DNA from 2 places in the Thioalkalivibrio sp. AKL12 genome. Region 1 is predicted to be linked to the other one. Evidence: riboswitches for the same ligand, from Rfam matches in the RefSeq annotation. Region 1 holds a riboswitch; the other holds the start of a gene.
The links. Region 1 has a riboswitch for cobalamin ahead of D579_RS0104385 (TonB-dependent receptor domain-containing protein). Riboswitches for the same ligand answer to the same signal wherever they lie in the genome.
Positions count from the first base shown of each region.

Region 2: linked by a shared signal. The riboswitch ahead of bluB (5,6-dimethylbenzimidazole synthase) and the one ahead of D579_RS0104385 (TonB-dependent receptor domain-containing protein) in region 1 are both predicted to bind cobalamin.

Region 1 is NZ_KB898892.1:143,354-147,114, reverse strand. It holds gene D579_RS0104385 (TonB-dependent receptor domain-containing protein) at 1-1,404, opposite strand, end outside; cobalamin riboswitch at 1,545-1,791, opposite strand; gene D579_RS0104380 (hypothetical protein) at 1,879-3,761, opposite strand, start outside.
Region 2 is NZ_KB898899.1:114,493-118,253, reverse strand. It holds gene cbiB (adenosylcobinamide-phosphate synthase CbiB) at 1-882, opposite strand, end outside; gene bluB (5,6-dimethylbenzimidazole synthase) at 879-1,652, opposite strand; cobalamin riboswitch at 1,746-2,010, opposite strand; gene D579_RS0110310 (cobalamin-binding protein) at 2,231-3,067, shown strand; gene D579_RS0110305 (iron ABC transporter permease) at 3,207-3,761, shown strand, end outside.

The DNA of each region.
Region 1 (3,761 bases):
CGCAACGCACTGGTATTGGATAAGACCATCAACATGGGTCTCGAAAATGCTTAAATCAAGGTGAACGCCCCTGACGCTGTAACGCATTCCAATCTCGACGGTCTCAGATTCCTCTGCAGCTAGCCCCGGGTTACCTCGATATGTCCCGAATGACGACGACGATTCTGGGAAATAGAGATCATTGAAAGTTGGAGCCTTGAAGGCAGTACCGTAGGAAGCACGCAATCTCAGTGCGTCCGTTGCCTGCACTCCCCAAGCAACCTGCCCGGTTACTTTTCTACCAAACTGCTCATTGGTGTCATGGCGAATACTGCCCTCCAAGTCATGGTCACCCACTTCCGTGCGCAGCACCGAGTACGCACCGACGTTGTAGCGCGAATCTTCAACGTGATCAGCCGTGCTATCGACCCGGTCTTCATATGCATCAAGCCCGGCAATCAAATAAACACGGTCCATTATCTCGAAATCATTTCGCCAATCCACGCCGTCGCGTTTCGTATTGAAGCGCGACGAAAAGACGCCTTCGCTGAAATTATCGTTCTCATCGCGACTGTGACTAACACTGAGTTCGGTGTCCCAAAGGGGGGTTACAGGCACTCGCAAGCCAGCACGAAGGGCGGCATGCCGAAAATCGGTTTCATCTTCGGTACCGTCGAATTCGGTCGTGCCCTCCGAATAAAGGATATTCCCGAAGAACTCGACGCCATTATCCAGACGGTGCGAGACCTTGGTTGCCAACGAGGTGTTGTCGTAGCCATCCCGGTCGTCGTCACCGACATCGTCCTGCACATTGATGCCGTCGGTCGCGAAGTGGCTGAGCGAGAAACTGTAGTTCGTGCTCTCGGTACCACCCGCGACACCAACCCCGGCCTCGCGGGTATTCAAACTGCCACCGCCGACAAACGCGTTGACTTTCGGAGGCCCTTTGCGGCCTTCGCGAGTGAAGGTCTGCACCACGCCACCAATCGCATCGGAACCGTAGATGCTGGTGCGCGGACCGCGCACGATCTCCACCCGCTCGATCTCTTCCGGAGGCAGGAACTGCCAGCTTGCGCCGCCCGTCGTCGCGGAACCCATGCGCACGCCGTCGATCAACAGCAGCGTATGGTCGGAACTCGTGCCACGCGTATACACCGAAGTGGACTTGCCGAAGGCGCTGTTCTGGGAGGTTTCGATCCCCGCGCGCCCCTCCAACAGATCGGTGAACTGCAGGGGTTGCAGGCGTTCGATCTCTTCGCGGTCGATGATGGTCACCGAAGCGAGCGTCTCGTCCACTGTCTGGGAGATGCGCGAGGCGGTGACCTGGACGGTCTCCAGCGTCTGGGCATCGTCGGTATTCGGTGTGTCCGCCAAGGCGGGACTAGTGGCCAGCAGGATGGCCGCGGAAAGTGCTGTGCGTTTCATTTTGTAGAGTCTCCCGGCGAGCCGCCCGCACGCCGTTGATTCGTCGGGATCGCGCAGACAGGGGGAGACAGACACGAGGGGGATCGGCCAGGACCGGCGAACGGCCCGGCACGATCATCCGCCTCGCATGCCCGCCGCATGCCGCGCGATCATTCCCTGGCCGGTCTCCGGGCTGACGAGCGTCCGGTGCGGCGCCTTCCCGAACATCATGTTCAGTGGCACTGGCCGCGACCATCAGAGACCGACTGGCGGTCTCTCGCTCGATCACCGTTGCGGGGGCAGCGTCGGATTCGTCTCCGGGCCTTGCGGCCCGTCGGAGACTCACCGATCTTCCCGTTTAACCCGCCAAGCCAGGCCTGGTCGGGCACCGAGGAACGCAGCGAACCCTACACAGTTGGGTGCAAAATTACCAGCCTCCAACCCACCCACCAGGCGCTCTCGCATGACGCTGGCAGGCTCGCGTGTCGCCGCCGATCACCGGCGGCGGCGTTCCTCGGCGTGCAAGTAGCGTGCCCCGCGCTTGAGCAGCAATCCCCAGGTCTTGTCCTGCAACATGGCGTCGAACTCGGGGGAGCGCTCGGCGCGTAAAGCCACCGGATGCGACTCGTCCCCGGGGTGGGTGGCCAGCATGTCCAGGCGCTCGCGATTGGCGCCGTAGTGATCGACCAGGAAGTCACGCATGGGATCGCTCAATGGCAGGTGATAAATGCGTGTGAGGCGCAGCGCCAGCCACTCGGCCATGCGCCCGAGATCCTGCCGGACCTTGCGCACCATGGCCGAGCCCAGGCCTGCCTTAGCATCCGCGCTCATGCCCACGTAGAGCCCGCCCAGATAGGCCGCGGGGTTGGCATAGATCGCGCGCTGGATACTGGGATTCGTAAGATCCACCAGCGGCTCCATGATCAAGGCGAGCTGGATCCCGATCCGCTTGGCGGTCTCCGCATCCAGTGCCGAGCCGCCAAAGTAAAACAGGTCACCCTCGCGCTCGATCTTGAGTTCCTTGAGGAAAGAGCAGAAGTGGCTGGCCAGTTTCAGCTTCTGGTCGTCGGTCAGCTCGATCAGCTCCTCGCTCACCCGGATGCCGCGCACGCTGCGCTTGAACCAGCGCTTCTCGCCGCGCTTCTCGACCTGCGCCCGGCGCAGGGCCTCCCAGCGTTCCACGGCGTTGGTGTAGCGGCTTTGCGCCTGCATCAGCTGATCGCGCGCCTCGCGCAGGTCCTCGACCCGACGCAGGGCGAGCCCCAGCATCTGCCCATCCGGCGAATTCTCCGAAGGTTCGAGATCCTCCAGACGCTGCACCGCCTCCAGCACCTGACGACCCAGGCTGACGACCGGCTCGCGCAGCGCCTGTGGATCCAGGCCCGACGCCTCGTGCTGGGACAGCAGGATGCCGAGCGAGCGCAGGCGGCTGACCACCCCGGCCTGAGCCACACGGAAGCGGTTGCCCTGGGATTCGAGGCGGTCCAGGGCCGCCCCGAGCTGCCAGCCCCCCGACCATTCGAAGCTCAGCCGCTTGATCTGGCGTCCGTTCACCAACTCGAAGGCGAGGACAAAGATCGCTTGTACGTCGTCGAGGGTGCAGCGCGCCAGGTCATCGGCGTCCGCGGCGGAGAACAGTCGATCCAGGAACTGATCCACCCGGCGCACACCGTCCTCCTGGGTTGGCGCCACGCCCCGCAGGCGGTCGCGCAGGAGATCCGCAACCTCCGGCGCCTCGTGATGCAGCTTCTCCAGGGCCGCGAGCCGGGAGTCCTCGGTCGCATCCACCAGATCCGCGACGCGCGAGCGCAGCCCCAGGCGACGATAAATCTCGATCTGCTCCGCGGCGGCCGCCAGGCTGGCATCGCCGGTCATCTCGCGCACCGCGACCGCCACGGCCTCGGGGGCGATATCCACTTCGTGCAGCAGGACTTGGGCTGCCTTGCGCCGGCGCATGTCCGGGGTCATCTCGCCCATCGCCAGGTCGCGGGTAACGAACAGCAGATCGGGCAGCAAGTCGATGGTGTTGCGCAGCTGATCGCGCGAGCGCTCCTGGCGCTTGCCCCGTGTGGCATCCGCGACGAAGCGCGCGACCAGGCCGATGACCCCGAACAGCAGGGTGTAAACGGCAAAGAAGATGAAGTTCTGTGCCGGGGCGGCGTGGCCGAAACCGAGGAAGTAGCCGCCCTGCATCGCCAGGAACGTGACCGGCCCGGCGGCCCACAGCAACTGGAGAAAGTTCAGCGACCAGGGTACGCGCCGTGCGGTGGCAGCCACCTCTGTAATGCGGCTGCGCCCGGCCGCCTCGATCAGGACGTGCTCCTGTGACGGTCCGCCGGCCTGCGGGCTTTCCTGGCCCTGTGCCTCCCTGCGTTTAC
Region 2 (3,761 bases), on a different contig from region 1:
CACCCCGGCCACAATGAAGGCCATCCAGATGGCCAGCGCACGATCCAGCAGCTCAACCGCCTGGCGAATGCCTGCCGCGTCGGGCATGCGGCCCATCCCCAGGCGGGGTCGCCACTCGCGCTGCCCGCCATAGGGTGCCGCTCCCCCCAGGACCACACCCAGCGCACCCGCCCCCGCCGCCATCACCGGACCCGCATTCGGGCTCTTCCAGCCGGCGGCCTGCTCGCGCCAGCACTGCAGCGCGTCCCGGCCGCGCCCGGCCAGGGCATAGCCCAGCGCCGTCAGGCGGGCCGGGATCAGGTTCATCGCATCGTCCAGGCGCGCGGCAGCCCAGCCAAACGAGCGAAAACGGTCATTGCGATAGCCCCACATCGCGTCCAGCGTGTTCACCAGCCGATAGGCCACCACGCCCGGCGCGCCAGCCACCAGAAACCAGAAGATCGTGGCGAACAGCGCGTCGTTGCCGTTCTCCAGCACCGACTCGATGGTCGCGCCACTCACCCCGCGCGCGTCCAGGGCCGCCGTGTCGCGACTGACCAGCATGCCGACACCGGTGCGCGCCCCAGACAGGTCATCCTTTTCCAGGGCCTCGGCCACCACCTCCGCATGCTCGTCCAAGCTGCGCCAGCCAATTGCCAGCGTGAGGATCGCCACCGTCAGAACCCAGCCCCAGGCCAGCGAGGCGCCCAGTGCGGCCAGCGCCACCCAGGGCAGGACCAGCGCCGCGAGAAGGAGCGCTCCGCGTACACGACTGGGCGCATGCCAGCGGGATTCGGCCCAGGACGCGAGCTGGCCGAATCCGGCGAGCGGATGGAACCGCCGTGGGTCACCAAACAGTCGGTCCAGGATCAGGGCGCCGATCAAGATCAGAAAGGTACTCATGTGTCGCCACCTCCGGATGGCCCATCCGGACGCGCGGCGGATTCCCGGGCGTCCGTGGACGCAGCCAGCTCGCACGGCGCACCCCAGCGATCCTGGAACACCAGGTCTTCCAGCGGGCGGCGGCTGTCCCAGCCCGCCGTTTCCAGCATCGGCCGGTCATAGAAGCGCTCGACATGCCCGAGGCACAGCACGGCAATGGGGTACCCGCCTTCGGGCATGTCCAGCCGATTGGCCAGCCAGTCCGGATCGAACAGGGAAACCCAGCCCATGCCCAGGCCCTCGGCGCGGGCGGCCAGCCACAGGTTCTGGATCGCACACGCGGCCGAACAGAGGTCCATCTCGGGGAGCGTCCGCCGGCCCAGCACGTAGCGCTCGCGGCCATCGGTCAGGGCCACGACCAGCAACTCGCCCGCCTCGCGGATGCCCTCCAGCTTCAAGCGATGCACGTCGGCCGCGCGCTCGCCACAGGCCTCGGCGGTGCGCGCCTGTTCATCCGCCGCGTGGGCGTGGAGCGCCTCGCGCACCGCCGGGTCGGTAATGCGCAGGAAGCGCCAGGGCTGCATGTACCCCACGCTCGGCGCGCGATGCGCCGCCTCCAGCAGCCGCCGCAGCACCGCTGGATCGACCGGGTCCGGCCGAAAATGGCGCATATCCCGGCGTTCCGCGATCACGCGATAGACGGCCGCAAGCTCATCTTGGGCAAATCCCGAACCCCCGGCATCAGCGCCCGGGCAGGAAGGGTTCTCATTGGCGGGCAACTCGGACTGCATCGGCTTACCGTCAGGGGGACACGACGCGGATGCAGAGGGATCGGGGTGCGGCCACAGGGGGCCCGCACCTACCGACCCTCGCCCACCGCGCGGTCGCAGAAACATCGTCCAGGCCGGTCTCCGGGCTCGCGAGGCCCCGGCAACCCGGGGCGGCAAGTCGCCTTCCCGGGCCGCGTTCGGCCCAGTGGCTTTCGACTTGTCGAGGTCCGAGCGGCCTGCGGAAGCACCCCTCGAACCCACTCGCTTACCGTTGCGGGGGCAGCGTCGGAATGGGGCTGCGGAGGATCTCGCGCCTGCACCGACTTCCCGTTTAACCCGCGCGATCAGTCGCCCGGGCACCTGGTAGCAAGCCGCCAATCATACGCGGCAAGCCCACTGCCGACCAATTGACGCTCCGAGGCGCCCCAGGCTTGCTGCTATGATGCCCCGCTAGTCCAGCGCCAAGTGGCGGCTCCCCAGCCGGCTCGAAGGCGCTTGAACAATCAATCCAATGCGACTGTAAAATCATGCAATTCTGGACTTTCCGAACTCCACTGCTCGCTTGCCTCCTGGGCCTGCTCTCAACCCCGCTGATCGCAATGGCGGACTCAATCACGGTCACTGACGACGATGGCCGCGAGGTCCATCTGGAGCAGCCTGCCGAGCGCATCGTCAGCCTGGCGCCGCACATCACCGAGGTGCTGTTTGCCGTGGGTGCGGGGGACCGCATCGTGGGCGCAACGCAGTACAGCGATTATCCGCCCGAGGCGGAGGCCATCCCGCGGATTGGCGGCTACAGCCGGATTGACCTGGAACGGGTACTGGAAAGGGACCCCGATCTGGTGATCGCGTGGAAGAGCGGCAACTCCGCCTCTCAGGTCGAACGCCTGCGCGAACTGGGACTGCCGGTGTACGTATCGGAACCACGCAGCTTCGAGGGTGTGGCCTCGAGCATGCGGCGCATGGCCACGCTCGCCGGCACGCATGACCAGGGCGAGGCCGCGGCAGAGGACTTCCTGGGCCGAATGGACGCGCTCCGCGCCACGTACGGCGACCGGGACCCGATTCGCGTGTTCTATCAGGTGTGGGAGCAACCGTTGATGACGGTCAATGACGACCACCTGATCGCCGAGGCCATCGCCGTCTGTGGCGGCGTGAACGTGTTCGGCGATCTCGACCGCCTGGTGCCACGCATTGGCCGCGAAGCCGTACTGGATGCCGACCCCGAGGTCATCATCGGCGGCGGCATGGGCGAGGACCGCCCCGACTGGGTGGTCGCCTGGGGCCAATGGGAGGATATGACCGCGGTCCAGCGCGACAATCTGTTCTTCATTCCCCCTTCGCTCCTGCAACGCCATACCGGACGCATCGCGGAAGGCACCGCCCTGATGTGCGAAGAACTCGAACGCGCCCGCGCACGCCGTCCCGCCCCATGACCATGACGGTCCGCCTCGCAGTCTCTCGGAAAGGATATCGCGGGACACCAATGAAGGAGCGTTGTACGTGCGCTGAAGGCAGCGCTCCCGCCGTTCCGGCAACCTACCGCTTCACCCGCCTGGAGCGGAGGGCTACCGCTTGACCCGTTCGTTCCTCCTGGCCCTGGGCGTGCTGTTACCCGCGTCTGTGCTCTCCGTTCTGGTGGCACTGGCCTACGGCAGCGTGCAGATTCCGTTCCCTGACCTGCTGAGTGTCTTCTTCGGCGAGGCCTCGCGACTGCACAGCACCCTGGTACTGGATCTGCGCCTGCCGCGCGCGCTGGCCGCGTTCGCCGCCGGCGGGTTGCTAGGCCTGGCCGGAGCGCTGATGCAGGTCCTGCTACGCAATCCACTGGCCGATCCCTACGTGCTGGGGCTCTCCGGCGGTGCCTCGGTGGGCGCCTTGCTGGCGATGCTGGCGGGGCTGTCCATGTTCTCGGTCTCGGCCGCGGCCTTCGTGGGCGCCCTGCTGTCCACCATTCTGGTGTTCGGCCTGGCCCACGGCACGGGCAGCTGGACCCCGACCCGCCTGCTGCTGACCGGTGTCGTGGTGGCCGCCGGCTGGGGCGCGATGATCAGTTTCATCCTCGCAGTCAGCCCCACTGCGGAGCTCCCGGGCATGCTGTACTGGCTGATGGGCGACGTCTCCCATGCC